2 regions of the Caldifermentibacillus hisashii genome follow, and region 2 is predicted to be linked to the other one. Evidence: a T-box and tRNA genes for the amino acid it is inferred to sense, from the RefSeq annotation. Region 2 holds a T-box; the other holds one or more tRNA genes.

Region 1 (15,766 bases), 320 kb from region 2:
AGATAATGCTACCGAAGCTTCTCTAGTCACCGAAAAAATATAAAATTTTTTCGGCTGCGCTGTATTCCCGCGAAGCTTTCCTTGTTCACCGAAAAAATATAAAATTTTTTCGGTTGCGATGTATTCCCACGAAGCTTTCCTTGTTCACCGAAAAAATATAAAATTTTTTCGGTTGCGATGTATTCCCACGAAGCTTTCCTTGTTCACCGAAAAAATATAAAATTTTTTCGGTTGCGATGTATTCCCACGAAGCTTTCCTTGTGCTCTTATGCGTTAGGAAAGTAGAATTCGAAAAATTTATACTTTCATTAGCTAAAAATAGGAGGTTACAACATGTCCATTGCTGTTCTATACGGAGGAACAAGAAACCAAGGGAATTCAGAAATATTAACGGAAATTGCTGTGAATCATTTACCTGTCGAACGAATCTATTTAAGAAATTACAATATTCAACCCATTAAAGACGGACGCCATAGTAAAACCGACTTTCAAGAAGTAAATGATGATTATCATACGGTCATTGATCAAATTCTGCCACATGAAATTATTATTTTTTCTACCCCAATATATTGGTACAGTATGTCTGCAACGATGAAGCTATTTATTGATCGGTGGTCACAAACATTCAGAGATGCGGATTATCCCCAGTTTAAAGAGATAATGGCTGACAAGAAGGCATACGTTATTGCCGTTGGAGGCGATTCTCCATCTATAAAAGGTCTCCCACTTATTCAACAGTTTAATTATATTTTTGAATTTATGGGTATTACTTTTTCCGGTTACATAATTGGTGAAGGAAACAAACCGGGAGATATTTTACACGATGAGAATGCAGTACATGCTGCAACTCAATTAAATAAGGTGCTATTGACTTAGTCCCATTGAATAAGTACAGGATTTATCTTTTAGATGAATCCTGTATTTTTTGTATTGTGTTTTTACTGAAAACTTTCGAATTCCACATTTGTCGGTGTTTAGTTTATCCTATTTCTCCAAAATATTATTTAAAGCATCCTTAGGCTTTAATTTCCTGCCAGTTAGTTAATCTGCACAATTAGATTTCTTTGATTTTTCTGATGTGTTAAATTTCCTTCCATTACAAATATAATTTTCCTTCCTTTTTTTTGTGCAATGCAACTATAGACTTTTATCCAAAAATTAATTATAAATTTATTAATCAAGTTAGAATTTTTTTAATTTACTATAATGAAATAATTTTTAATGAAAGGAAGTGATTTAATTAGGAAAAAATTCGTTTGTTTAATAATATTATTAGGTTATGAAAGCGCTTTTATAAAAAATTACCCCTTAAGGAGGAAGTTTATGAACACGATTTTGATTATATTTATTTTGTATTGTATAGGTATTTGTACAATTGGTATCTATTTTAGCAAGAGCATACAAACGAAATCAGATTTTTTATTAGGAGGGAAAAAAATACCAGGTTGGGTCTTGGCGTTTTCAGAAAGAGCAACCGGTGAATCTGCTTGGTTACTCCTGGGTTATACAGGTTTCGTCTTTATGACCGGTTTATCCGGTATATGGGTAGCAATTGGAATTTCGATCGGAATTATTTTTTCATGGGTTTTTTTAGCAAAGCGTTTTATGAAAGAAACTGAAAAATACGATGTCTTAACTCTTAGTGATTATTTGGCGGTTCGCTTTGGACAAAAAGCAAATGTCATTCGCTGGTTAGCAAGTTTGTTAATCGTTGGCTTAATGATTTTTTATATTGGCGCTCAAATGGCTGGGGCAGGTAAGATTCTTTTTACAACTTTCAATTTGCCAATTATTGTTGGTGTTGTATTATCTTGTGCTGTTATTATATTTACATCTTTTTCCGGCGGCTTTATTTCAGTGGTCTGGACAGATATGATTCAAAGCCTAATGATGATTGTTACGTTGGTTGGGCTACCGATTGTTGCATTTACCCATATTGTAGCAAATGACATCTCTGTTACTGATTCACTACTAAGAGCAGGTGATTCCTTTGATGCTTGGTTTGGAGGTTTATCCGGATTTGCCATAGGTGTTCTCTTTTTTAATAATTTCTCTTGGTTTTTCGGCTTTTTAGGTGGACAGCCACAATTAAGTGCCCGTTTTATGGCATTAAAAAATGAAAAAGAAGCCAATCAAGGAACGATTGTAGCAACCGTATGGACAATTTTAGCGTATGTTGGTGCTTTTTCCATCGGGATCGCAGGAATTGCTCTTTATAATCAAGGGTCATTTTCAGATGTTGAAACCATGATGCCAACAATGGTTTTGGAGTTAATGCCACCTTGGATAGCAGGAATAATTCTTGCCGGGGTTTTAGCTGCTATAAACTCAACTGCAAACTCACAAATTATGGTTATCACAAGTTCCATCACTGAAGATATTGTCCACAAAACTTTAAAACTTCGATTAACAGAAAAGCAACTAATTCTTTTATCTCGTATTTCCATTATTATTATCGCTTTAGTCGGTATGGTAATTGCTCTTGTCTCGGATTCTTTAGTGTACCTAGTCGTCAGCTGGGCTTGGGCAGGGATTGGTTGTACGTTGTCTCCTGCCATTCTTATGACATTTTTTTGGAAACGTTATTCAAGTATTGGAGTAATTGCAACAATTATTTCAGGATTTGTTTCAACTGTTTTATGGATTAGTACGCCTCTAGAAAGCATCATTACTTCCCGTTTTACAACATTTTTCATTGCAGCATTTTTCGGAATCGTGTTCAGTCTCGTTTTCCCAGATAAAAATAGGATAGATAAGGATGCTGATACAGAGGTTGTTGTGTAATAAGATGTTCAGCACGTCGCATCGCTTCATAGTAGTTTACAGTATGGAAGATTACTCATAAAATCACTCAAGTAGTCTTGCCTCACCTTGTTTGTTTTTCCTTCGTGCCATTCAAATTCGAGGAAGATTATTCAGTGTCCTTGGAAACCTAAAAGTACAACTTCTAAATTTTTATTGCTAAAAGAATAGATTCGGTTGATTTTTAGTTTCGGTAGCGGATGCGCACCTTAGGGCAGGACTTGAGCCGCCTCAATGCTCGCTTCCTCACGCCTGCTTAGTTTGGCTCGTGTGACTGTCGCTATCGCTTTCGTTACAAAAGCTTTTTCGCTGCCGCCTATGCTTTTGTCGAATATGTGTGCTGTTCCCGCAGGCAACTAGTATTAATAGTTGAATTTTTATCAAAAAGGCGGACCCATTAAACATGGTGTACGCCGGTTTTTAGTATAGTTAACTGAAGTCACAAGTGTTCAGGGCTTTCCAATAAAGTAAAAACCACACATAACTTATATGTGTGGTTTTTACTTTATGACCCCTACGGGATTCGAACCCGTGTTACCGCCGTGAAAGGGCGGTGTCTTAACCGCTTGACCAAGGGGCCTACAAAATTAGAATGGAGAAGGCGGGATTCGAACCCGCGCACCGGTAACCCGATCTAACGGTTTAGCAAACCGTCCTCTTCAGCCACTTGAGTACTTCTCCATGGCTCCGCAGGTAGGATTCGAACCTACGACCGATCGGTTAACAGCCGATTGCTCTACCACTGAGCTACTGCGGAATAATTATAATACTTGTAAAATGGGCCTGAATGGACTTGAACCATCGACCTCACGCTTATCAGGCGTGCGCTCTAACCAGCTGAGCTACAGGCCCATAAATATGGAGCGGGTGATGGGAATCGAACCCACGACAACAGCTTGGAAGGCTGTGGTTTTACCACTAAACTACACCCGCATTATTTAATTTTATTGTTGAGACTGGACAGCTTTCCGTCATGTCTCCTCCTCTACCAACCCATTCCGAAAAGCTACAAATATAAGATAGGGCGACTAGTGGGAATCGAACCCACGAATGTCGGAGCCACAATCCGATGCGTTAACCACTTCGCCATAGCCGCCATAATAGTTGGCTCAAAGTGGTGGCTCGGGACGGAATCGAACCGCCGACACAAGGATTTTCAGTCCTTTGCTCTACCGACTGAGCTACCGAGCCATAATAGTTAATGTTATGGTATGGCGGTCCGGACGGGACTCGAACCCGCGACCTCCTGCGTGACAGGCAGGCATTCTAACCAGCTGAACTACCGGACCAATATTGCGGGGGTAGGATTTGAACCTACGACCTTCGGGTTATGAGCCCGACGAGCTACCAGACTGCTCCACCCCGCGATAATAAAATTATTAATATATGGCGGAGGAAGAGGGATTCGAACCCCCGCGCGGTGTAACCCGCCTGTCGGTTTTCAAGACCGATCCCTTCAGCCAGACTTGGGTATTCCTCCAAACAAATATGGTGGACCTTGTAGGACTCGAACCTACGACCGGACGGTTATGAGCCGTCTGCTCTAACCAGCTGAGCTAAAGGTCCATTGATACGTTTTAAAAAATTTTCCATTTTCAATAACTAAAATTTATTCGTACCCATACCAAAAAACTTATGGGTATAATAAGAGATTTAGTCAAAGACGCTTTGCACTAACCAGCTAAAACTAAAGGTCAATTTTATTATTTACTTTAAAACATAAAATAATAGCGGCGGAGGGGATCGAACCCCCGACCTCACGGGTATGAACCGTACGCTCTAGCCAGCTGAGCTACGCCGCCATATTAAATTATTATAAATAATAAATGGTGGAGCCTAGCGGGATCGAACCGCTGACCTCCTGCGTGCAAAGCAGGCGCTCTCCCAGCTGAGCTAAGGCCCCATCATATTTTTGCTATCGGGAAGACAGGATTCGAACCTGCGACCCCATGGTCCCAAACCATGTGCTCTACCAAGCTGAGCTACTTCCCGTATTAAAAACGCGCCCGATAGGAGTCGAACCCATAACCTTCTGATCCGTAGTCAGACGCTCTATCCAATTGAGCTACGGGCGCATTTAATGGTGCCGAGGACCGGAATCGAACCGGTACGGTAGTCACCTACCGCAGGATTTTAAGTCCTGTGCGTCTGCCAGTTCCGCCACCCCGGCGTTATTCTGGAGCGGAAGACGGGATTCGAACCCGCGACCCCCACCTTGGCAAGGTGGTGTTCTACCACTGAACTACTTCCGCATAAATTAATAGACATGCGGGTGAAGGGAGTCGAACCCCCACGCCTTACGGCGCCAGATCCTAAGTCTGGTGCGTCTGCCAATTCCGCCACACCCGCAAATGGTGAGCCATGGAGGATTCGAACCTCCGACCCTCTGATTAAAAGTCAGATGCTCTACCGACTGAGCTAATGGCTCATTTCTAAAACTTGTCCATATGGTGCCGGCCAGAGGACTTGAACCCCCAACCTACTGATTACAAGTCAGTTGCTCTACCAATTGAGCTAGGCCGGCATAATATTATAATGGAGGTTGACGGGATCGAACCGCCGACCCCTTGCTTGTAAGGCAAGTGCTCTCCCAGCTGAGCTAAACCTCCAATGCCTGGCAACGTCCTACTCTCGCAAAGGCAAAGCCTTCACTACCATCGGCGCTGAGAAGCTTAACTTCCGTGTTCGGGATGGGAACGGGTGTAACCTTCTCGCCATTATTACCAGACCATAAGTAAAACAACAATATGTATTATAATATGTTCTTTATCATTTTGCAAGAGAATTTTTCATTCTCTCAAAACTAGATAACGTAAGGCAATTTTCCGAGTAACGTTCTTATCTGTCTTGCTTCGGCTCCTAGCGACTAGCGCCACTTCACACTCACTCACTACGATAAGTCAACATCGGCTCATTACTTCGCCGTGTTTCCTTTTCCTCGAAAATGCATTCGCATTTTCTTCGTGCGATGCAAATTCAGAGAAGTAACTCTGCTCTCATTTCTGAGTGCTCCAGTGCGTACGTCGCTGAGCATAAGGAATGCTTCGTCAGCATTACCTCGCAAAGTAAAATCTGTGATTTTACTTGAGTCGCCTCAGCATTTCTAATAGGTTAAGTCCTCGAACGATTAGTATCCGTCAGCTCCACACGTCACCGTGCTTCCACCTCGGACCTATCAACCTTGTCATCTTCAAGGGTTCTTACTTCCATAAAGGAATGGGAAATTTCATCTCGAGGGGGGCTTCATGCTTAGATGCTTTCAGCACTTATCCCTTCCGCACATAGCTACCCAGCGATGCCTTTGGCAAGACAACTGGTACACCAGCGGTGCGTCCATCCCGGTCCTCTCGTACTAAGGACAGCTCCTCTCAAATTTCCTGCGCCCACGACGGATAGGGACCGAACTGTCTCACGACGTTCTGAACCCAGCTCGCGTACCGCTTTAATGGGCGAACAGCCCAACCCTTGGGACCGACTACAGCCCCAGGATGCGATGAGCCGACATCGAGGTGCCAAACCTCCCCGTCGATGTGGACTCTTGGGGGAGATAAGCCTGTTATCCCCGGGGTAGCTTTTATCCGTTGAGCGATGGCCCTTCCATGCGGAACCACCGGATCACTAAGCCCGACTTTCGTCCCTGCTCGACTTGTAGGTCTCGCAGTCAAGCTCCCTTGTGCCTTTACACTCTGCGAATGATTTCCAACCATTCTGAGGGAACCTTTGGGCGCCTCCGTTACCTTTTAGGAGGCGACCGCCCCAGTCAAACTGCCCACCTGACACTGTCTCCCAAGCCGCTAAGGCTTGCGGGTTAGAATTTCAATACAGCCAGGGTAGTATCCCAAGGTCGCCTCCATGGAAGCTGGCGCTCCCACTTCTCCGGCTCCTACCTATCCTGTACAAGCTATACCAAAATTCAATATCAGGCTACAGTAAAGCTCCACGGGGTCTTTCCGTCCTGTCGCGGGTAACCTGCATCTTCACAGGTACTATAATTTCACCGAGTCTCTCGTTGAGACAGTGCCCAGATCGTTACGCCTTTCGTGCGGGTCGGAACTTACCCGACAAGGAATTTCGCTACCTTAGGACCGTTATAGTTACGGCCGCCGTTTACTGGGGCTTCAATTCGAAGCTTCGCTTCAAGCTAACCTCTCCTCTTAACCTTCCAGCACCGGGCAGGCGTCAGCCCCTATACTTCGCCTTTTCGGCTTTGCAGAGACCTGTGTTTTTGCTAAACAGTCGCCTGGGCCTATTCACTGCGGCTCTCGCGGGCTTACACCCACAAGAGCACCCCTTCTCCCGAAGTTACGGGGTCATTTTGCCGAGTTCCTTAACGAGAGTTCTCTCGCTCACCTTAGGATTCTCTCCTCGCCTACCTGTGTCGGTTTGCGGTACGGGCACCCGGATTCTCGCTAGAAGCTTTTCTTGGCAGTGTGAAATCAGGAACTTCGGTACTTAAATTTCCCTCGCCAATCACAACTTGAGGTTATGGTCATAAGGATTTGCCTCACGACCCCTCTTATTGCTTGGACGCGGACGACCAGCGCCGCGCTTACCCTATCCTCCTGCGTCACTCCATCACTCAAACGAATCCATAGGTGGTACAGGAATATCAACCTGTTGTCCATCGCCTACGCCTTTCGGCCTCAGCTTAGGTCCCGACTAACCCTGAGCGGACGAGCCTTCCTCAGGAAACCTTAGGCATTCGGTGGATGGGATTCTCACCCATCTTTCGCTACTCATACCGGCATTCTCACTTCTAAACGCTCCACCAGTCCTCTCGGTCTAGCTTCTACGCATTTAGAACGCTCTCCTACCATAGACTCTAACAGAGTCTATCCGCAGTTTCGGTGATACGTTTAGCCCCGGTACATTTTCGGCGCAGAGTCACTCGACCAGTGAGCTATTACGCACTCTTTAAATGGTGGCTGCTTCTAAGCCAACATCCTGGTTGTCTATGCAACTCCACATCCTTTTCCACTTAACGTATACTTTGGGACCTTAACTGGCGGTCTGGGCTGTTTCCCTTTTGACCACGGATCTTAGCACTCGTAGTCTGACTCCCAAGCATAAGTATTTGGCATTCGGAGTTTATCTGAATTCGGTAACCCGATGAGAGCCCCTAGTCCAAACAGTGCTCTACCTCCAATACTCTTATCTTGAGGCTAGCCCTAAAGCTATTTCGGAGAGAACCAGCTATCTCCAAGTTCGATTGGAATTTCTCCGCTACCCACACCTCATCCCCGCACTTTTCAACGTGCGTGGGTCCGGGCCTCCAGTAAGTGTTACCTTACCTTCACCCTGGACATGGGTAGATCACCTGGTTTCGGGTCTACGACCCTATACTTATTCGCCCTATTCAGACTCGCTTTCGCTACGGCTCCAGTTTCCACTTTAACCTTGCATAGGATCGTAACTCGCCGGTTCATTCTACAAAAGGCACGCCATCACACATAATTGTGCTCTGACTACTTGTAAGCACACGGTTTCAGGTACTCTTTCACTCCCCTTCCGGGGTACTTTTCACCTTTCCCTCACGGTACTGGTTCACTATCGGTCACTAGGGAGTATTTAGCCTTGGGAGATGGTCCTCCCAGCTTCCGACGGAATTTCACGTGTTCCGCCGTACTCAGGATCCACTCAGGAGAGAACGAGAGTTTCAATTACAGGGTTGTTACCTTCTCTGACGGACCTTTCCAGATCGCTTCATCTACTCCGTTCTTTTATCACTCCGTATTGAGTGTCCTACAACCCCAAGAGGCAAGCCTCTTGGTTTGGGCTCTTCCCGTTTCGCTCGCCGCTACTCAGGGAATCGAAATTTCTTTCTCTTCCTCCAGGTACTTAGATGTTTCAGTTCCCTGGGTGTGCCTTCCTTACCCTATGAATTCAGATAAGGATCCTCTTCCATTACGAAGAGGGGGTTTCCCCATTCGGAAATCTCCGGATCAAAGCTTACTTACAGCTCCCCGAAGCATATCGGTGTTAGTCCCGTCCTTCATCGGCTCCTAGTGCCAAGGCATCCACCGTGCGCCCTTTCTAACTTAACCTTCGACGAATGATAAGCGGCGGATTTCTTCGTCGACTTCCCTTTCTCCACTGCTCATGTACCCTTTAAACGTACATTCCGCTGTTCGAAAGCTCGTCTCCTCGAACTCCTTGCTTCTAATTCGTCTCTTCTGATGAATAAGCTTCGAATGACTTCGTTAGCTTTAAATCCATCTTTTTGATTAAAAAGATTTTGTTACTTCCATGATGAGCGATCATCATTTCCGTAAACATTTTTACTCGGTTTATTTGTCTAGCTTCGGCTTCTAGCGACTAGCAAACTTCACCCGCCTCCACTACGATAAGTCAACATCGACTCGTTACCTCGTCGTGTTTCCTTTATCTCATTGCGGCGTGTTCCAGTTTGTACGTCGCTGAGCAGTCGCCTCAGCTTTTCTTTTCGCCTTACATTGTTATCTAGTTTTCAAAGAACGAATAATGATTGAGAGTATTGAACCCTCAAAACTGACAAGACAAAGACGTTTGTCACACGTTTACGTGTGTTCCATAAATTGTCTAGCTTCGGCTCCTAGCGACTAGCGAGACTTCCTTCATCCTCCGTACGATAAGTCAACATCAATTCGGCTAACGCCTCATTGTGTTTCCTTTATCTCCTGCGGATTCAGTCCAGTCCGTACGTCGCTGGGCATAAGGAATGCTTCGTCAGCATTACCTCGCAAAGTAAAATCTGTGATTTTACTTGAGTCGCCTCAGCCTTTCGTTTTCCTTAGAAAGGAGGTGATCCAGCCGCACCTTCCGATACGGCTACCTTGTTACGACTTCACCCCAATCATCTGTCCCACCTTCGGCGGCTGGCTCCTTACGGTTACCTCACCGACTTCGGGTGTTACAAACTCTCGTGGTGTGACGGGCGGTGTGTACAAGGCCCGGGAACGTATTCACCGCGGCATGCTGATCCGCGATTACTAGCGATTCCGGCTTCATGCAGGCGAGTTGCAGCCTGCAATCCGAACTGAGAATGGTTTTCTGGGATTCGCTTATGCGTCGCCGCTTCGCTGCCCTTTGTACCATCCATTGTAGCACGTGTGTAGCCCAGGTCATAAGGGGCATGATGATTTGACGTCATCCCCACCTTCCTCCGACTTGTCGCCGGCAGTCGCTCTAGAGTGCCCAACTGAATGCTGGCAACTAGAACCAAGGGTTGCGCTCGTTGCGGGACTTAACCCAACATCTCACGACACGAGCTGACGACAACCATGCACCACCTGTCATCCTGTCCCCGAAGGGAAGACCCTGTCTCCAGGGCGGTCAGGAGATGTCAAGACCTGGTAAGGTTCTTCGCGTTGCTTCGAATTAAACCACATGCTCCACCGCTTGTGCGGGCCCCCGTCAATTCCTTTGAGTTTCAGTCTTGCGACCGTACTCCCCAGGCGGAGTGCTTAATGCGTTAGCTGCAGCACTGAAAGGCGGAAACCCTCCAACACTTAGCACTCATCGTTTACGGCGTGGACTACCAGGGTATCTAATCCTGTTTGCTCCCCACGCTTTCGCGCCTCAGCGTCAGTTACAGACCAGAAAGCCGCCTTCGCCACTGGTGTTCCTCCACATCTCTACGCATTTCACCGCTACACGTGGAATTCCGCTTTCCTCTTCTGCACTCAAGTCCCCCAGTTTCCAATGACCGCTTGCGGTTGAGCCGCAAGATTTCACATCAGACTTAAAGGACCGCCTGCGCGCGCTTTACGCCCAATAAATCCGGACAACGCTTGCCACCTACGTATTACCGCGGCTGCTGGCACGTAGTTAGCCGTGGCTTTCTCGTCAGGTACCGTCAAGGTACCGGCATTTCCTCCGATACTTGTTCTTCCCTAACAACAGAGCTTTACGATCCGAAGACCTTCTTCGCTCACGCGGCGTTGCTCCGTCAGACTTTCGTCCATTGCGGAAGATTCCCTACTGCTGCCTCCCGTAGGAGTCTGGGCCGTGTCTCAGTCCCAGTGTGGCCGATCACCCTCTCAGGTCGGCTACGCATCGTCGCCTTGGTGAGCCGTTACCTCACCAACTAGCTAATGCGCCGCGGGCCCATCTGTAAGTGATGGCAATAGCCATCTTTCCTTATCTCTCCAGGCGGAAAGATAATCTATCCGGTATTAGCACCGGTTTCCCGGAGTTATCCCGGTCTTACAGGCAGGTTACCCACGTGTTACTCACCCGTCCGCCGCTAACCAACAAAAAGCAAGCTTCTTATTGGTTCGCTCGACTTGCATGTATTAGGCACGCCGCCAGCGTTCGTCCTGAGCCAGGATCAAACTCTCCAAAAAAGAGTTGATTGCTCAAAATTAAAACTGACTTAAATGGTTTATTAAAACGCTTTGTCTTGTTCAGTTTTCAAGGTTCAAAACCAAAATCGACTTACTTATTCTAACCAATTTTCTTCAATTTGTCAACTGCTTTTTTACAAAAGCAAAAAGATTAGAAAAGCAACTTTTAAGATACTAACAAAAAAACTTTTGTAAGCCGACATTCTAAAGTGACTCATCTATATTATCATCACTCAATCCGAAAGTCAATTGATTTTGAAATCAACTACTTTCTTAACGACAAGATTTATTATATCACCGGCAAATCTATATGTCAATAAATTATTCTAAAATTATTTTTTAGAGTTAATGTTAGTGTTAGAATTAACCTAGAATTATTTTGAAATTACTTTTTTACTCTTAAAGTAGTTTACTTCCTTGCCTGACATAATCCTATTATAAATGAAAGTCTCAGCATACACTAAAATCTAATCTTTTTTTTACGAATTAGATACGATATATTCCTTCCATTGCAATTTGTCACATTATAGACGTTCATTTTTACAATTACCTTCAAAATTTATTGGTGAGCTTAAATCTCTCTTACATTAAATAAGAAGGATTCCAAAGATGACCACTTGTGTTTTTCGAAAACCACAAATTCTTTATTGGCAAAATCGAATATTGGAGGTTTCTGCTTCCATAATCCTTTCAAATACATGATAGTCACCCATGTATCGCCAGGCTGCACCATAGAGGATGAAAATGGTTTTTTCATGGTTGTAAAAATTTTTCGTGCTTTCAATTTGCTTCAATCAGTAAAAGGGCTAAGTAAGAGCATTATTTACATTTGGTTACTTTTACTTTTAGCAGAGCCTAATGAAAAAATGATTAATCCACTTATCACAATGAATCCACCTACCCATTGTGTCCAGATAAGTTTTTCACCAATTAGTATATAAGCCAGTATGGCCGCTCCAACCGGTTCAAATAAAATAGCCATCGATATAATATTCGTACTTACCCATTTTAGTGCTAAGTTGAATAATGAATGACCAAGCAAATTTGGAAATATCGCCAATAACAAAAAATAAATCCAATCTGTTGTTGGATATGGGTAGAGCGGTTCTTTCTTTATCATTACATATAGTAAAAGTGCTACAGTGCTCATAAAATAAACAACAAATGTATAGGATACCACAGAAATTCTTTTTCGAACCGCTTGACCAATTAACAAATAGGCAGTGATCAATGCACAGGCTATAAGTGCCAATATGTCACCAATCAATGCTTTTTCATTTAAATAAAAATCTCCCCAACTAATCATAACACTTCCAGAAATTGCGACAACAGCACTAAAAATTGTTTTTACTGATATTGGTTCTTTAAAAAGCAAATACGTTCCAAAAAACGAAAATAATGGTTGTAATGTTACTAATACAGTAGAACTCGCAACTGAAGTATAGTCCAAAGATTCAAACCAAAGGATGAAATGAAACGCAAGAAAAACACCGGCTATGGTTGATAATATGTAGTCCTTTTTTGTCATATTTCTTAGCTCTTTAACGTATTTTATAAGATATATTGGCAACATTATTAGCACGGTGAAAAACAATCGATAAAACGCAATAACACCTGAAGGGGCTGTTGAAAATTTAACAAAAATGGCCGACGTTGATACGGATAATACTCCAATAATGACAAATATATATGGGTTTACTTTTGGTTTTTCCATACTTGTTCTCCCTATTTTCTTCATAATTATGTTTTATTTATTACTTTCATATAAATTGTTTCGTATAATAGCATTATATAGTATAGATGATAATAAAAAAATTACTAGATTGTAAGAAGGGATAAGATTGCTCGAATATATTCATTGGGAAGTATTGGTGAAATTAGGAGTTACAGCTATTCTTGGATTAATCATTGGTTTAGAGCGAGAGATTAAACGGAAACCAATTGGCTTAAAAACATCACTAGTCATTTCGATTGTTTCCTGTTTATTAACCATTGTGTCGATTGAATCTGCCTATCGGGCTACTAGTGCACAACAGGGAGTTAACATAACAATGGATCCGCTCAGACTGGCTGCACAAATTGTATCCGGGATCGGTTTTTTAGGAGCTGGTGCGATTTTAAGAAGGGGAAATGACAGTATATCCGGATTAACGACTGCGGCCATCATATGGGGAGCTGCCGGAATAGGAATTGCCGTTGGAGCCGGATTTTATTTTGAAGCGATTGCTGGTGTTGTTTTCATTATGATTAGTGTTGAATTAATTCCTTCCATTATGACTTGGATCGGACCGAAGCAGTTAAGGGAAAAAGAAATGAAGTTAGATATCATTGTTCATGAAAATAAATATGTTAAAACCATCATTGATACCATTCAAAATAAAAAAATTTCTGTTTATCATATCCGTATTCGGGATTTAAAAGATGGCGGGCATTTGATTCAATTGAATATTGGAGTTAACTACAAATTGAAACTAACGAATTTATATGAACTGATCTCCAATATGGAAGGCGTTAAACAAGTGGAAATTGAAAGTCTTCACTAAAAAATTCTTTACTCGATAAGTTGCACCATGGTATAAAAGATTTTTCACATGTCCCGAGTCAAAAAAATGGGAGTGTTGCCTTTTGTAAAATCGGTTATAGGCAACATTCCCCTATTTTCCTTTATGCCATTCATAACTTTTCATGTGTAAAAAATAACCATTCCTTCTATTATTTATATGCTCGAGTCATTTCAATAACTTATTACATGTATGAAATCTTGCTCCATGTCATGAATCATGTACAATATATACTTGAAACCCTGCATTTCTCGCTCTCTCCGCTAAAGCTTCAGCATTCTCCCGCTTTGAGAAAGCACCGATTTGAACTTTATATAAGGTATTTTGGTTTACCGACGAAGGTGGTGAGGACGGGATCGGGTTTACAGGTGCACCGGTTTTCCTTGGTAATCTAAATGCCCTCGCTAAACCGTTCACATGTCCCCGTGCAATCCGATTAATATATGCAGGATCCTTCAATTTATTTGCATCCGTAACATTGTCGACAAAACCATTTTCAGTTAGCAGTGCCGGCATATTTGATTCTCTTAACACGTGAAAATTTGCCTGCTTTTGTCCCCGGTCACGATAATCTGTTTGTTTTACCACTTCTTCATGAATGGCATCCTGATAACTTTTTGTTAATGCATCTACATTCGGATATACATAACTTTCAAAACCGGTTCCGCCACCGGAATTTATATGAACGGACAAATAAAAATCAGCTCCCCAGCTGTTTGCGGCAGATGTCCTGGCATTTAGGCTAACGGTTTGGTCTGTTGTTCTACTCATTCTTACAGAAACATTTTGGTATTCATTCAATAAAATTTGCTGAATTTGATTTGCAATTTGTAAAGTAATATTTTTTTCACTGATGCCATTACCAACTGCACCAGGGTCCGAACCACCGTGTCCCGGATCGATAAAAATTTTAACCAAATTTTTCACCTCTCCAATTTTTTTAGAATTTGAAAATTGTACCCGAATCCAGTAGAAAACATGACTATACTCGCCGGGATTTCACAATTTTTATCACAAATATAATTAGGAAATGTAACAGTTCCTTTTCCTTGATAGTCAGTCCCAAGATGAAAGACACAAAGACCGGGTATAAAATTAAAGACTTCCTAATTTATTTATATGTAAGAACTAAAAAAGGGTTAAGAATTCTGTCGTTGGTACATCGGAGGAAATTTTTTAAAAAATCGGCATACTGATTATGGTACAAATATTGTTTTTGAGGTTTTTTGCGGCATGATTTGTTTCTAATAACTGCAAAAAATGCAAGGCCTATTTCAAGATAAGCGGCTTGCATTTTTCACCAAAAATATTGGCATTTCAAACGAGTTGTCTACTCTGTTCATATGCTTCAATTTTATCTTTAAGTAATAAAGTTAAGTCAATATCATCCCAACCATTTACTAATTTTTCCTTATGATAGGCGGGAATGTCAAACGCAATAACTTGGTCACCGTCAGTAATTGTTTGTGCTTCAAGGTCAACAGCCAGTGTAAATGAATCCCGTTCGGCCTTTTCCATCCAATCTTGAATAATAGATTGGTCAAGCATAATTGGTAGGATACCATTTTTTAACGCATTATTGTAAAAAATATCGGCAAAACTTGGTGCAATTACAACTCGGAAACCATAATCAAGAAGAGCCCAAGCCGCATGTTCACGTGAAGAACCGCAGCCAAAATTTTTTCCTGCCAAAATAATGCTGGCACCGTTGTATTTTTCATCATTCATTGTAAAATCTTGCCGAAGACTCCCATCATCATTGTATCGCCAGCTATAGAATAAAAATTTCCCAAACCCCGTTCGTTCAATGGCTTTCAAAAATTGCTTCGGGATAATTTGGTCGGTATCGACATTTTCCCGATTTAACGGGTAAACGAGTCCTTTATGATATTGAATAGCTTCCATTATTTATACCTCCTTTGAAAGATGTAACAAGTCTGTCCGACGTAATTCCAAAATTTGTAAATAATGCATAACATGTTTAAACCGTCTGATTAGCGATAGATTTATTCATGTTCCTGCATGATCATGTGCCAAAGGTGGTTCATTGGACAGACTCACAGGTCCGTGCTTAATCTT
Region 2 (15,766 bases):
AATCGAATCCTTCAGGTGTATGCTAAATAGTGAAGAAAATATAGGGGATATCCTTTATGAATTATTAGATAATGAGGAAAATGGTATAACAATAATTCAAGAGATGTCAGATAATGAAACAGATGTCGAAGCTTGGAACTGTATTATTGACGCAGTTGCTTATACTAGTAGACTAGTAATATTTTTTTGGATAATGGCGAACTTATTTGGAAGAGTAATTAGACATTTATCTCTGGGTTATTCTGCCACAGGAAGATTTTATTTGTGAGGGTAGAGTGTGATTAGATTCTATAAGTTCAGTCTATATTGATATCAGTTACCTCGGTTTAAATCATCTTATACAGCTTATCATCACAAATTCAATTACTACCTAATAGTAAAGCCTGAAACGAAAAAAACTATCACATATGGGTATGTCACATGTGAAAAATGATGTGATCCCATAAGTGATAGCTTTTTCTATTACCTATTTCATCCGTTTTAACTCTTCCAGTCGTTCTTGGACGGTTGCTCGTTTTTCTAAGTAGTCTTTTTCTTTCGCACGTTCTTCTTCAACCACTTGCGCAGGTGCTTTAGCAACAAATTTTTCGTTGGCAAGTTTTTTCTGTACCCGCTCCACTTCTTTATTTAGTTTCTCAAGTTCTTTTTCAAGGCGGGTAATTTCTTCTTCGATATTGATGAGTCCTTGAAGCGGCAAGTAGATTTCCGCTCCGGATACTACGGCAGTCATTGCTTTTTCAGGGGCTAGTGCACCTACACCAATTGTCAACATTTCCGGATTACAGAAACGTTCAAGATAGGCTTTATTTGTTTCTAAAGTGTCCAAGATTTTTTCATCATGGGCATTAATGATCATGGCGATTTTTTTGCTCATTGGCGTATTCACTTCGGCCCGAATATTACGGACAGAACGGATGATTTCAACGAGTAATTTCATTTGTTCGCTTGCTTCTTGGTTCGACAATTCCGGTCGTACCTTTGGCCATTCCGCAACCGTAATCGACTCCCCTTCATGTGGGAGATTTTGCCAAATTTCCTCGGTAATAAACGGCATGAATGGATGAAGTAACCGCATCGTTTGGTCTAAAACATAGGCTAAAACGGAGCGAGTTGTCTTCTTTGCTGTTTCATCCTCACCGTACAATGGAAGTTTTGCCATTTCAATATACCAATCACAAAAATCATCCCAAATGAAGTTGTATAAAGCCCGGCCAACTTCACCGAATTCATATTTTTCAGCCAGATTGGTAACTGTTTCAATCGTTTCGTTGAGTCGGGTTAAAATCCACTCATCCGCTACAGATTTTTTTCCGTTTAAATCAATGTCTTCATATGGGAGTCCACCCATATTCATCAAAGCGAACCGGGATGCATTCCAAATTTTATTGGCAAAATTCCAAACGGATTCAACCTTTTCCGTACTGTAACGTAAATCTTGTCCCGGTGATGATCCGGTGGCCAGAAAATAACGTAAGGAGTCGGCACCATATTGATCGATAACATCCATCGGGTCAACACCGTTCCCAAGCGATTTACTCATTTTCCGACCTTCTGCATCGCGAACTAAACCGTGAATTAAAACATCTTTGAACGGGCGCTTACCGGTAAATTCAAGCCCTTGGAAAATCATCCGGGATACCCAGAAGAAAATAATATCATAACCGGTGACAAGCGCATCGGTCGGGTAATAGCGTTTCAAATCAGCTGTTTCCTTATCCGGCCAGCCCATTGTTGAAAATGGCCATAATGCCGAGCTGAACCAAGTGTCAAGGACATCCGGGTCTTGCTCCCAGTTTTCAGCGTCTTGCGGGGCTTCATGACCAACATATACTTCCCCGGTTTCCTTATGATACCAAGCAGGAATCCGATGACCCCACCAAAGTTGTCGCGAAATACACCAGTCACGAATATTTTCCATCCAATGAAGATAGGTTTTTTCAAATCGTTCCGGAACAAAATGCACTTTTCCTTCCGTTTTTTGCAGCTTAATTGCAGCTTCAGCCAGTGGTTTCATTTTGACAAACCATTGGGTCGAAAGATATGGTTCAACAACGGCCCCGCTCCGTTCCGAGTGACCGACGGAGTGAACCATTTCCTCGATTTTGATAAGGACACCTTGTTCTTGTAAGTCTTTAACAATTTGTTTGCGGCATTCAAAACGATCCATGCCTTTATATTTTCCGGCTTTTTCATTCATTGTACCGTCTTCATTCATAACAAGAATCCGTTCCAAGTTATGGCGATTTCCTACTTCAAAGTCATTCGGATCATGGGCCGGGGTTATTTTTACCGCACCGGAGCCGAATTCCATATCGACATACTCGTCGGCAATAATTGGGATTTCGCGACCGACGATTGGAAGCACGATTGTTTTGCCAATTAAATGTTTATAGCGCTCGTCTTCCGGGTGAACCGCAACGGCCGTATCGCCAAGCATCGTTTCCGGACGCGTTGTTGCAATTTCAATATAGCCGGAACCGTCTTTTAACGGATACCGCAAATGATAGAAAGCGCCTTGTATATCTTTGTAAATAACTTCAATATCGGAAAGGGCCGTTTTCGTAACCGGATCCCAGTTGATAATATATTCTCCGCGGTAGATGAGACCTTTTTTATAAAGAGAAACAAAAACTTCACGAACCGCTTTGGAAAGACCTTCATCCAGTGTAAATCGCTCCCGGCTATAATCGAGACCAAGCCCTAATTTTGCCCACTGGTGACGAATTGTTTGCGCATATTCCTCTTTCCATTTCCATGTTTCTTCCAAAAACTTTTCCCGGCCAAGATCATAGCGGGATTTCCCTTCCGCACGCAGTTTTTGTTCAACTTTTGCCTGTGTAGCGATTCCGGCATGATCCATTCCCGGCAGCCACAATACATCGTAGCCTTGCATTCGTTTCATCCGGGTAATAATATCTTGTAATGTTGTATCCCAGGCATGCCCAAGGTGAAGTTTTCCGGTCACATTCGGCGGCGGAATCACGATGGAATATGGTTGTTTGGTTTCATCATCTTTTGCTTCAAAAAATTTGTTCTTTACCCACCATTCATAGCGACCTTTTTCTATTGAATTTGGATCGTATTTTGTGGGCATCGAGAATGTTTGTTCACTCATTTAAATGCCTCCATTTTAATGTAATTTTTTTGCAAATCCTGACAATTAAAAAACCCCACTCGTTAAAGGACGAATGGAGTTGATTCGCGGTACCACCTTTATTCACAAATGCATAAGAAGCATGCATTTGGCACTCAACTAAGTAACGGATTTCCCGGCTTTTGCTACTCTTCGGGTTCACAAAAGCTGCTCCCGGGCGACCTTCCAACAGTTTCACTTAAGAACTCGCACCACCGTTCTCTCTCTGAAAAGCCTAACTATTGTACTCTTCCCGTTCAACGCATTTCGTTTATTTATACTTATTCTATAAAAATAACGGACATTTCGTCAATCATTATCGGCCATTTGAGGAAAAATTATACGAAATGATTTTTATACAATTCTTTTTCCACAGGTTTCAGGAAAAATTATACGAAATGATTTTGAAACCCATAGTCCGGTATTCGACATGTAAGTCCAAAGTGCTTATGTTAGTTGGAATGCAGTGGACAGCACCCGAGGCAGATTTTTCACAAAGTACATTCTTTCCACTTTTTAAAATTCGCTCAAAAAAATATGAACAACTTCCCGTTATATTCACATAGAATGAATTAAAGAAAGACTTTTTGCAGGCGTTTCATGTCCGGTTGCGGTCTTGTTTCCTTTTGGGTAGACAACCGTTATAAAGGAGGGGTTTCATGCGTAGAAAATACAATCCATATTTACTGCCATCATGGGCTCGAACAATCAGGGAAGTTGGAAAGCAATTGATTATCCCGTTTACGATTTTCCAAGGAATCCGAACGTTAATCATCCCAACTACTTTTGATGTCGTCTTATTATTAATTTTTTTGTTAATTGTCGCTCTTTTCCAGATGGATCTGATATAAGTGTGTTTTTTGTTAATTGTTTGGCAATCAATCAATTTGGTTTTTCAGAATCCTATATTAAGTTGTTGCCCTCTACCAAATAATATTTGCATGTTCAAAAGGGGGATAAGTGAAAGGAGAATCCGAGAAGAAATTTGCCAACCATCCCCCGAACTTTTTGAACATCATAATTTTTACTGACTAATGGAAAAGAGGCGTTAGTGAACCGACTCTCTTTGCTTAGGAAAAAAGCAGTTAGTGAATTCAGGCACCCTTTCCGATTCGATTTTCTTTGGAAATAGGCCGTAAAAACTCGGCGGCCTTCCAAATTCAATTTTTCACGTCTTTAGAAGAAATTCCAATTATCCTCGATTTGCCCTTCCAATTTTTTTATTCAGCTAGTAGCTCTTTTGCACTGATTGTTGTTCTATTCATTGAATTTGCGATGTCTTTATTGTCATTCGTCAATGTTTCAATTGAAGCACTCATTTCTTCCAGATTGGCACTCGCTTCTTCAAGAATTCCCGCAAACTGGGATGTATACGTTTCTATACTTTTACTTTTTTCCACTACTTCATTTGTCATTTCTTTTGAGTGCAGTAAATCAGTGTTTAATTTTTGAAATACTTCTTTCAACTGTTGAAAGTAAGCGACAATATCCTCCGACGAATCTGCCAAGTGGGTAATCTTTTGTTCACTGGCTTGCATTTTTTTCAAAGTCGTTTCGTTGCTCGTATTCACGTTTTGCAGATTTTTGGTAATATTATTGACCGTATCTTTTGTCGACTCTGCCAGTTTGCGAATTTCTTCGGCAACAACCGAGAATCCTTTGCCGGCCTCACCTGCTCGTGCCGCTTCAATGGAGGCATTTAAAGCCAATAAATTTGTCTGCTCGGAAATTTCTTTAATTTTATTTGAATATGTATTGGTTTCTTGAATGTTCTTTGTTAAATCCAGTAATGTTTGGTTTAAGTCGTTCATAAATGCTCGAATCTCCATTACATCTTGTTTAAACATGAAAACTCTTTTTTCACCGAGAGACGTGATTTCGTCTGTTTTATCCGCCTCTGTTGAAAGTTCTTCCATTATATTTTCCAGCTTTAGCATGACCTCGAGATTTTCCATTGTATGACTTGAAATCATTGCAATTTGGTCGGTTTGCTGTTGACTGCCAATTGTTAACTCTTGTAAACTGTTAGTAAATTCATTTTGAGCCAATTGATTGCTCTGAATCCGTTCATTTGCATTGGCCATTTCTTTTAAAATATTATTCATATTGGCTTGAATGCGTTCTTTTTGTTGCTTTTGTTCCTCACCATGTTTTTCTGACTGCCGCAACAATTCCCGAATCACGGATTGCTGTCTGGCGTTCATGTGGATTAGTACATAAAGTAAAAGTCCTGATAAAAGATAGAGTATGAGAATAGTAACAAAGTTTTCTTTAATTACGGCTGTTTCTTTTGTACCGACAAAAAAGATTGTTAACATGATCGACAATCCTATGGAATAACCAAGGATAAACGAATTTTTACCGGAACTAATCGTCGAAAAAATGGCTAAAAAGAATGTGATGAGAATAATATTAATTCCGCCGCCGGTAACCGCAATACCTATAAATGTAAAGATGCCAATCAAAACAACACTTATATAAGGAAATAGAGAGTGTTTCTTAACTATTTTTTCACAAATAATGTATAAAACAGCCAAAGAGATCAATTGAGTAGAATATATAGTAATTACCGGTCCTTGTTTTAAAGCTATTGACTTCAAAACAGCCAAAACTAATGAAACTGAAAAAGTAATAAACATGATCAAATTTATTTTTTTACTATCTTCCAACAACATTTGCTGTATCTTGTCCATTACATTTCACCTTCTTTTTTGTATAGTCATTATTTGTTCGATTAATAGAAAAGGCACAACTTTATTGAAAACGTTTGCTTATAATAGAAAAGTAACAAGGCTTCTACTCTTTCAAATATTATTATTTTCCCTCTATTATACATGAATACCTATTCAGTGCAATAGAAAATTGATAATGGAGCGGCTTCTTTTTTGTGAAATGAGTCGGTACGTATTCAGTGCGCGACAGCAAATTTATAATAGAGCGCCTTTATTGTGAAATGAATCACGATACTCAGTGTAAAACAGCAAATTCATGATGGAGTTGCCTGTTTTTTTTGTAAAATAATTCACCAAGTATTAAATGTGCACGCAAATTCATGATTGAATAGATTTTTTGTGAAATGAGTCACTAATTTAGAGTGGTATTTGCATTTTTTAGAAAATATATGTTTATCTGGTCATTTGTATTATTTTTTATAGTAAAGAGTTTTTAGGTCAAGGTTCCTAATTAAGATCACCTTGACCCTTTTCATTATTTTGGAGATTTTTTAACCAACTTAAAAATTGTTGTTGATTTGTTTTACTGTGAAAATCATCATCCAATAGTTGTTTTAACAGTTTTTGGTGCTCTTCTTTTGGCAATGGAGAGTTTTTCAAAAGTTCCCGACATTCATATAGAAAATCAACATATTCTCCGTAATTTTCCGGGAAAGTGGCTTCCAATTGCTGTTTTATTTGCTTTGTCAGCTTGGGACTGGCACCGTTTGTTGCAACACTTATTGTTAACCGTCCTCTATTCATGATCGTGGGAAAATGAATATTCCCATTGGAGGCGTTTGTAGCATCATTGATTAAAGTATTTTTTGGTGCATATTGAAGAACCAATTCGTTCACTTGGGGATTATTTGTTGCAATAATTACGAGAAAAGCGTTGGAAATATCATTAGGTTCAAAATACTTTTTCAACCAATTTACCTTGCCCTGTTCCCAATAATTGCGGATTTCCTGGGTAATTTTTGGACTAGTCACAGTAATTTTCCCACCGCTTTCCAGCAATAGACGAATTCTTCTTTCGGCTACATGGCCCCCACCAATTATGACAATATTTTTGTTATTTAAATCGAACATTAGAGGTATGAATCTTGTCATTGTACAACTTTCCTTTTCAGTTTCAGTTTCGTTATAACATGTCGATTTTAGTGATTGTCTTGATTATATACTATTATATCAATTTTTCTGAATACCTAGGAGGACTTAGACAAAAATTTAGCGGAACTCCACTTAGTTCAACAAACCACCTCCGATTTCAACAGTGACGCCTACCAATTCAATAGTACCACCAACTCGGCATATTAGGATTCTGTTTTCATTTCCAGCTTCATGATGATATTTTCGATGTTTTTCAGTTTCCAATAAGCTTGCTGAATCTTTTTTGTATACTTCAATTCATGGTTTGGGGCGAATCTCGTTTGATAGCGGTTCAATAACCGAACCATAAATCCCGGGTGGGCAAGATAACTTTTCATAAGCAAAAGTTCCGTTTCCTTTAATGGATAGTGTTTCATATAGATATTCAGCCATTCCATACAATCTTCACCGTTCATCGGGTATGTACTTAATGTGTTGGATAAAAACGGCAATAAGTCCTGATATGAGGAACCGATACGGCTTTCGTCAAAATTAATAAAATACCCGTACCCTTTATCATCAAATACAAAATGATCCAAGCTAACTTTACCGTGAAGAAGGACCGTGCGAATTTTCTTTGATTCAAGCATAGTATCTTTCCAAATTTTTAGAGTTCGAAGTGCATATTCATAGGCTTTTTGAAATTCATGATAATATTGGACAAATTCCCATTCAAAAGGAGACATATACCATTTTTGCTCACACTGTTCAATCCAACTGTCAAGATATTGCATTTCTTTATTCCATTGTCCACTAGTTCGCTCAAAATGGTCCTCGATATTTGTCTGGTCCATTTCCATTTCTTGTGATGTCAAAAGATGAAGTCTGGCAAGTTCCCGAAACATTTTTCTTGCATGATTGGTTTCAACCGGTCTTGACTCGCTACCTAACCAAGGCATTAAGTAATACAGCTTTTGATCTCTTAAAATCATATATTGCCCGTTTTTTGCCGGATAAAGAGGAACGAAACGATAAAACCCTTTATGGTATAAAAAAGGGTAGATGGAAAATAAATTTTTTCCCTTAGTTACTTCGGTTTCTTTTAATGCAAACACATTGTTTCTACTAAATACTTTATATACTTTTCCAATCTTTTCCAAATGTCTCGGTTGAATTTGATATTCTTTTAAAATTTCGTAGACTCTCATTTTTTCACCTCAATGCATATAAAAAACGGGTTTCGTACCCGTTTTCTTTGTTACGTCACTTTTACATAAAGTGATTGGGATATGGTATTTTTCATTGTTATAGTTCGGCTGGTTCCTCGGTTAGTTCAATTCGTTATAACGAATGTATTTTATGTGTATTGGTGGGGATGTAAAGTATTTGTCCTTCATAGACATCCTGATTTGATTCCAGGTGATTTGTTCGCAACAGTTGGGAAACCGAGACGTCATATTTTTCGGCAATCAAACTTAATGTATCTCTCGCTTGAACAATATAAATTTTCATCCGAACTGCTCGATTTTCATCTTTTCTTCCAAAAAATTCAGTGAGTGAGATGGATTTTTCATCCTGATTTGTTTCTTGCGGCTGATAATTTATGTTTTTCTCGGTTCGATGGGCTTCGTGATCCTCTTCTGCCTGAACTTCCTCAATCGTAATATCAGCAAAATCTTGTTGTTCAGCCGATTCCTGAACACTTGTCTCCACTGCTACAGTCTCTATTTGTTGATTAAGATCTGCTCTTGTTTTCGGCTCCTCTACCGGTTCATTGTCCCTTTTTGACAGTTCGCCACTGACTTCGATCTCATTTTCCAATTTTGCCTCTGTATTCACAGCTTTCGTTTCATTTCTTTCCACTGCTACTTGGTTTTCATTATCCAAGTCATTTAAAACTGGATCAGTATTACGGTCGTTATCCTTTGGGGACGAATTAGTTAGAAGCGGACCGACTTCAGGAACATGCTCTGAATCCTTTAACCATGGACTAATTTCAGGTTTCTTTTCTAATTTTTCAGGTTCTGCTTTCTGGCGTCCGGCTTCCGGCACCACTTTTATGCGATTGACTTCTAAATTGTTTCCAGACTCCTCTTCTATGCGACCGGCTTCAGGTACGTTCCCCAACTCCTCTTCTATGCGACCGGCTTCAGGTATATTTTCCGTCTCTTCTATAATGTGACTAGCTTCCGGCTCGTTTTCCAATCCCCCCGATTCTACTAAAAGATGATCAGGCTCAAACTGTTTTTCATTTGTATTTGTCGATAAAGTTGCTTGGTCAGCCTCTACTCGTTTCTTTTCAATTTTTTCCAGTTTATCCATAGTGGAAGTAAATTGAATCTGGATTTGGATATTTTCTTCAGGCTCTTCATCTCGGTCCTCTACTTTTTTAGCCTCTACTGAGAATGTGCTGTCGTCATCAATTTTATCGATGAAAAAATCGTTTGAAACCGGAAATAATCGGTCTTTATCAGCTAATGGATCTTCAGATAATGCCGGGATGCCTTCTTCACTACTTGACAAAATATCTTTTCGTTCGTATGCGGATGCATCTGCGGCAATTCCTGTAATTGCGACATTCGTTGACAATTTTAAGCAGTCTTTTTCAGGAATTGAGTAATCAAAAAATTCAATAAGGACATCTAAGTCTTCTATACTGCTTACTTTCTCTCTCGGTACGGTAATATCAACGGGAAAATCAAAATGAAATTCTGATATTCCTTCTTCTCTTGCGTCGAGTACGGTAACATATTTTTGCCCTGAAAAATAAATACGATCTTCTTCATCATTTATTTCAGCTTCTGATTTTTTATATTCTCCGTACATTTTTAATGATCCACGGATGGAAATAAAGTGATTCAAATCTTGGATGGTAACATTTGGCTCTAATGCTAAATTGTATAATTCTCCAATCTCTTCTCCCTTTCGAAACCACACTGTTTCATCCAAAGAAAATTTAATGGCTGCCGGTTGATTATTATCAGTCAACATACTTCCCCCCTTACGAATCTAACTGTGGATTTTCAGAAACTCACTGGTGAAGATGAAATTTGTTTATTAGGATAAACAAAAATAATCGTGTTTTGAGATAACGTGAATAAGGAGCTATTATTCTACTCATATCATTACAAGTTATGAAAAAAGTGGATGAAATATGCTTAAAAAAGTTACTTTTGTGGAAGAACAACTGGAAAAGCTTTTAAGAATACGTCAAGCATTTTGGAATCAAGCAATGTGGAAAAATAGAAAGGGACTTCACTTGTAGAAGAAGCCGAAATATTATTTTATGTTTCCATAAAAGAATAGGTCCAAAATCAATAGGTGATTCAAAGTTGGAAAATGACGTACAGACTGATCCCGAGCCTCCCCGCTAACAAGATCACTGTACGTCATTCCAAGTTTTAATTCATTTCTTTTATTTTTCGAAAAGCATTTTCTGCAGCTTGAATGGTTTTTTCTATATCCTCATCCGAATGAACGGTAGAAATAAACAATCCTTCAAATTGGGATGGCGGTAAAAACACACCTTGCAATGCCATTTCCCGATAATACGTTGCAAAATAATCGAGATTGGATGTTTTTGCTGTATCATAGTTAATCACTTGTTCATTGGTAAAAAAGACCCCGATCATCGAGCCGGCCCGATTGACAGTCAGTGGAATCCCGTATGTTTCTGCTGCTTGACGATAACCGGCTTCCAACATATCCCCTTTTCGTTTAAATTCATCATAGTGTTCGGGTTTTAACTGTTTCAATGTTTCATAACCGGCCGTCATTGCCAAAGGGTTGCCGGATAACGTGCCTGCTTGATAGACCGGACCACTTGGAGCAACTTTTTCCATGATTTCTGCTTTCCCGCCGTAAGCACCAACCGGAAGCCCGCCACCGATTACCTTCCCTAAACAAGTTAAATCAGGTTGAATGTTAAAATAACCTTGGGCACAATGATAATCGGCCCGGAAGCCTGTCATGACCTCGTCAAAAATAAGCAGGGCGCCGTATTGCTCGGTCATTTCACGTAATCCTTCCAAAAAACCAGGTAACGGAGGAACAACACCCATATTTCCGGCAATTGGTTCAACAATGATTGCTGCAATATCCTCGCCAAATTTTTCAAAGGCCGTTTTAACCCCGTCCAAATCATTATATGGAACAGTTATTGTGTTTTTTGCAATGCCTTCAGGAACGCCCGGGCTATCGGGAAGTCCAAGTGTTGCTACACCTGAGCCGGCTTTAATTAATAAGGAATCACCATGCCCGTGATAACAGCCTTCAAATTTTAAAATCTTACTTCTCCCCGTATATCCTCGTGCCAACCGTAATGCGGACATCGTTGCTTCTGTACCGGAATTTACCATACGAATAATTTCAATGGATGGTACCCGCTCCTTAACCAGTTCTGCCAATTTATTTTCGATTAATGTCGGAGCACCGAAGCTTGTCCCGGACTCGACTACTTTTTTCAATGCTTCAACAACTTGACGATTCGCATGGCCTAAAATTAATGGTCCCCATGAAAGAACATAATCAATATATTCATTCCCGTCGATATCGTAAATTTTCGAGCCTTTTCCGCTTTCCATAAAAATCGGATTCATATCAACAGCTTTAAAGGCACGCACCGGGCTGTTAACTCCCCCCGGCATTAACTGTACTGCCTCTTGAAATGCTTTTATCGATTTTTCGAATGAACGCATACTATCCCTCTTTTCTCTATATGTTTATGAAGAGCATACATCATTTAAGTGCTATTATTTTTCTTCATTCAGCCATTTGGCAATGTCCTTCGCAAAATAGGTGATAATTAAATCCGCACCTGCCCTTTTGAATGCGGTGTGCATTTCCATGACAATTTTCTTTTCGTCAATCCAACCGTTCAAGGCAGCTGCTTTAACCATTGAATACTCCCCGCTGACATTGTAAGCAACTATCGGAACATTAAACTCATTGCGGACATCACGGATAATATCCAAATATGGCATGCCCGGCTTGACGATTAAGAAATCAGCCCCTTCCGAAAGATCCGAATGGGCTTCTCTTAAAGCTTCCCGACGATTGGCAGGGTCCATTTGATATGTTTTCCGATCGCCAAATTGTGGGGCACTTTCTGCAGCATCACGGAACGGACCGTAAAAAGCGGATGCATATTTAACTGCATAGGACATGATTGGTACATGTTTAAAACCTGCTTCATCCAACCCTTTACGAATTGCAACGGCAAAACCATCCATCATATTCGAAGGCGCAATAATATCAGCACCTGCCCTTGCTTGGCTGATTGCCGTTTTCACATGAATTTCCAGTGACTCATCATTGGCAACATCACCGTTCATGATTACACCGCAATGACCGTGATCGGTATATTCACATAAACATGTATCTGCAACAACAAGCATTTTCGGAGCATGTTGTTTAATGGTTTTAATAGCTTTCTGAACAATGCCGTGATCATGGAATGCACCGGAACCTATTTCATCTTTTTCATTCGGGACACCAAATAAAAGAACGGCCTTTATGCCTAAGCTTAATAGTTCATCCACTTCACTAGGCAAATAATCTAAAGAAATTTGCTCAATTCCCGGCATTGAAATAATGGGATTTCTTATCTTTTCTCCTTCAACGATAAATAGCGGATAAATTAAATCATCCGTATGAACATGATTTTCCCGAACTAAATCTCTCATAAAAGCCGATTGTCTTAGTCTCCGATGTCTCTTAAATTGTAAGTCTTCTATGTTCATTTCACTGCCTCCAATTTTATATTTGATAACTTGTTTGACACTCAAAAAGTTTTACGGGAAAATTCATTGCAACTTTGGTTTGTGTGATCCAAATTTAACGCAAAAGCAAGCTCTTCGGGTGTTCATTGCTCGTTTGGCATCTAAAAATTTTTATAGGAAAAGTTCAATTCGACCTTATTTTTTACATTATACCGTTGTATTTATTTCTTAACATTTCTTTCCAAAAAACACCTTCATCTCTTCAAGCAATTGATCGACGGTATATATGTCGGGACAAATATGAACAGGAATCCCGTAATCTTCTAACGCTTTTTTGGTAACCGGTCCAATCGAAGCGACCCATTTTCCGTCGAGAAGATGGCGTTCATTTTTCTCCATTAATATACTCATAAAATGTTTAACGGTTGAAGGACTGGTAAATATTAGTACGTCGACTTTATTTTTCAATGTTACAATCAATTTTTCTTTATTTTCTCCTGGTAAAAATGTTTCGTAAATAATGATTTCCTCGACAATGGCACCGACATTTCGAAGCACTGTACCGACAATATCCCTGGCCAGATTTCCTTTTATCACGCAAATGCGTTCATTCTTTTCAATAAAATCCTTCATCTCGTCAGCCAATGCTTCACCGGTAAATTTTTTCGGAATGAAAGACGGTGATATACCATAATTTACTAAACTGCTTTGTGTTTTCGTACCGACAGCCGCCACCTTTACATGTTCCGGAAAAGATAACCCCATCTCTTCCAACTGTGCCATAAAAAAACGAACACCATTTTGACTCGTAAAAATAAGCCAGTCAAAACTTGTTAATTCGTTCATCAGTTTTCGTTCCCGTTCAGATAAGCTTGTTTTTTTGAATGAGATTAACGGGACAAGCAATGGAATGCCACCAAGAGAACGAATTCCTTCGATTAACGATACAGCTTGTGAAGAATCACGCATAATTAAATATTTTTTGTTTGCCAATCGGTCAAGCGTCAATTTCATCCATCTCCAAAAAAATGATGAGTTGTTCTTCGTGTCTGATTGAAACTGTTGAACCAGGTTTTGCACTATTTTGAACGGCTGTTTCATTTAGTTGTGACAGTATTTCGTGAATATGGGCGCTTCTGTAATCACCCAACACATATGCTTTATTCCAATTCCTTCAGTATTTCACTGATAAGTTTTCCAGCACCACGCTCCATTAACCGTTCTCCTGCCTTTTCGCCCACTGCCACCGCATCTTTACCGACAACAGTTTCCTTAAAAATTGTTTTACCATTACCGGAAGCGACAAATGCATTTAAAACAACATCATCCTCAGCGTTTATCACTGCATACCCTCCTACAGGAACTTGACAACTACCGCCTATTTTATTCAAGAAAGCTCGTTCAGCCTGCACGGCACGATTCGTTTTTGGACAATTTAATTTTGCCAACCATTGTAAAATTTCTTCGTCATCTTTCCGGCATTCAATGGCCAGTGCTCCTTGACCAACCGCCGGAATACAATCACTTGGTTCTAAGTATTCGGATACAACCTCTGCCTTCCAACCCATTCGTGATAATCCCGCTGCCGCTAAAATAATTGCATCGTATTCTTCCGTTTCGAGCTTTTTCAATCGTGTATCAATATTTCCGCGAATCCATTTAATTTCGAGGTCCGGCCGGATGTTTAAAATTTGTGCTTTCCGCCTCAGACTGCTTGTTCCGACGATGGCACCGGCCGGTAAATCACGTAATGAACGATTTTCTTTTGAGATAAGCACATCCCGGGGATCTTCCCGCTCCGGAATGGTCCCGATGACAAGTCCGTCCGGCAACACGGCAGGCATATCTTTCATACTGTGAACCGCAATATCAATTTCTTTTTTTAACATTGCCTGCTCAATCTCTTTAACAAAAAGTCCCTTCCCGCCGACTTTTGACAAGGTAACATTTAGAATTTCATCACCCTTTGTGACAATTTCTTTCAGTTCAAAAGTAAATGGGGCACCAATCTTTTTCAACTGATCTATGACCCAATTGGTTTGTGTCATTGCTAATTTACTGCGTCTTGAACCGACAATAATTTTACGCATAAAAGCCTCCTGATATATAAAGAAATGGATCATTCAAAACTTAGTATGTAATATGTTAACGATGTACGAAATTACAAGGCAAAACAATCTAACTTAACCAAAAATGAAAATCAGATAATCTGCCCAACAAGAAAAAATTTATCCATACGATTAAAAACGAGGCAATATTCCACAGTGCCAAATTTTTCCCGAACATTTCCTTTCTTGTTTTTAAATAAATAAAGCAAGCATACATGATAATAACAAAAAATGATCCGATAATTTTCCAATCAAAAAAACCGATTTCCGGCATTTTTAGATAAAGCCTTTGCAATCCTAGTATAACACCAATGGAAAAAACAGGCATGCCCAGCAAATTTAATGTATAGGCGACTTGCTCTAATTTTACTAAATCATTGGCACGAATTAATTGTCTTCCCCATTTTTTCCGTTTCAATAAATGATATTGCACAATATATAATAACGAAAATAGAAATGATAATGAAAATAGGGCATACGCAACAAGCGATGCCGTAATATGAACAAGTAAAAGTTCCGAAGCCAACTTTTCCGCCAATGCCGGAGAACCCCAGTGGGATGGTGCAAATGTATAAATAACGATCGTCATAAATCCGAGTACACTGGTAAAAAATATGATAAATTCAATTTTAACAAAAATATTTAAAATAATTGAACAAGTGATTAACACCCAACTATAAAAATACAAACCGTCCGCTAGCGTAAAAATAGGGAACCGGCCTGTCTCGTACATATTAAAAATAAATAAAACCGTTTGCAAGAACCAGACACAACAAAGCAATAGAAAGCCAATTCTTTTCATTTTACGGTTTGTTTGCAGGAAGTCATAGAAGTACATCAATACTGAAGCCGCATAAAGAATGACCATCCCTTCATGCAATTTCATCAACATGTTTTCTCCCATAAGGGTAACCTCACTTACATCTCATCAACCGTTCACATAGCTCTCAAGCGATCTTGTTTTTCTTTCATCGATGCGCTTATGTTGAGATTCTTCCATTT

What was found. A T-box is a leader RNA that pairs with one kind of tRNA and senses whether it is charged. The one in region 2 lies ahead of NSQ14_RS12535 (valine--tRNA ligase), so its partner is inferred to be a tRNA-Val.
Region 1: it encodes a tRNA-Val, which carries the amino acid that the T-box ahead of NSQ14_RS12535 (valine--tRNA ligase) is inferred to sense. The anticodon was not compared.

What each region holds. Positions count from the first base shown of each region.
Region 1 covers NZ_CP155467.1:2,902,347-2,918,112, forward strand. The annotation lists gene NSQ14_RS14075 (flavodoxin family protein) at 334-876, shown strand; gene NSQ14_RS14080 (sodium/proline symporter) at 1,324-2,784, shown strand; tRNA gene NSQ14_RS14085 (tRNA-Glu) at 3,311-3,382, opposite strand; tRNA gene NSQ14_RS14090 (tRNA-Ser) at 3,396-3,483, opposite strand; tRNA gene NSQ14_RS14095 (tRNA-Asn) at 3,485-3,559, opposite strand; tRNA gene NSQ14_RS14100 (tRNA-Ile) at 3,581-3,654, opposite strand; tRNA gene NSQ14_RS14105 (tRNA-Gly) at 3,662-3,735, opposite strand; tRNA gene NSQ14_RS14110 (tRNA-His) at 3,826-3,898, opposite strand; tRNA gene NSQ14_RS14115 (tRNA-Phe) at 3,918-3,993, opposite strand; tRNA gene NSQ14_RS14120 (tRNA-Asp) at 4,015-4,091, opposite strand; tRNA gene NSQ14_RS14125 (tRNA-Met) at 4,096-4,169, opposite strand; tRNA gene NSQ14_RS14130 (tRNA-Ser) at 4,190-4,282, opposite strand; tRNA gene NSQ14_RS14135 (tRNA-Ile) at 4,292-4,368, opposite strand; tRNA gene NSQ14_RS14140 (tRNA-Met) at 4,531-4,604, opposite strand; tRNA gene NSQ14_RS14145 (tRNA-Ala) at 4,630-4,705, opposite strand; tRNA gene NSQ14_RS14150 (tRNA-Pro) at 4,721-4,794, opposite strand; tRNA gene NSQ14_RS14155 (tRNA-Arg) at 4,804-4,877, opposite strand; tRNA gene NSQ14_RS14160 (tRNA-Leu) at 4,884-4,972, opposite strand; tRNA gene NSQ14_RS14165 (tRNA-Gly) at 4,980-5,054, opposite strand; tRNA gene NSQ14_RS14170 (tRNA-Leu) at 5,070-5,151, opposite strand; tRNA gene NSQ14_RS14175 (tRNA-Lys) at 5,155-5,230, opposite strand; tRNA gene NSQ14_RS14180 (tRNA-Thr) at 5,251-5,326, opposite strand; tRNA gene NSQ14_RS14185 (tRNA-Val) at 5,339-5,411, opposite strand; rRNA gene rrf (5S ribosomal RNA) at 5,415-5,530, opposite strand; rRNA gene NSQ14_RS14195 (23S ribosomal RNA) at 5,910-8,846, opposite strand; rRNA gene NSQ14_RS14200 (16S ribosomal RNA) at 9,576-11,126, opposite strand; gene NSQ14_RS14205 (DMT family transporter) at 11,950-12,840, opposite strand; gene NSQ14_RS14210 (MgtC/SapB family protein) at 12,968-13,669, shown strand; gene NSQ14_RS14215 (N-acetylmuramoyl-L-alanine amidase) at 13,898-14,605, opposite strand; gene leuD (3-isopropylmalate dehydratase small subunit) at 15,005-15,592, opposite strand.
Region 2 covers NZ_CP155467.1:2,584,171-2,599,936, forward strand. The annotation lists gene NSQ14_RS12530 (Imm6 family immunity protein) at 20-268, shown strand; gene NSQ14_RS12535 (valine--tRNA ligase) at 467-3,115, opposite strand; T-box leader at 3,178-3,403, opposite strand; gene NSQ14_RS12540 (hypothetical protein) at 3,793-3,984, shown strand; gene NSQ14_RS12545 (methyl-accepting chemotaxis protein) at 4,354-5,826, opposite strand; gene NSQ14_RS12550 (NAD(P)-binding protein) at 6,313-6,957, opposite strand; gene ysxE (spore coat protein YsxE) at 7,161-8,144, opposite strand; gene NSQ14_RS12560 (LysM peptidoglycan-binding domain-containing protein) at 8,278-9,927, opposite strand; gene hemL (glutamate-1-semialdehyde 2,1-aminomutase) at 10,338-11,633, opposite strand; gene hemB (porphobilinogen synthase) at 11,688-12,677, opposite strand; gene NSQ14_RS12575 (uroporphyrinogen-III synthase) at 12,885-13,664, opposite strand; gene hemC (hydroxymethylbilane synthase) at 13,817-14,746, opposite strand; gene ccsA (cytochrome c biogenesis protein CcsA) at 14,835-15,668, opposite strand; gene hemA (glutamyl-tRNA reductase) at 15,693-15,766, opposite strand, start outside.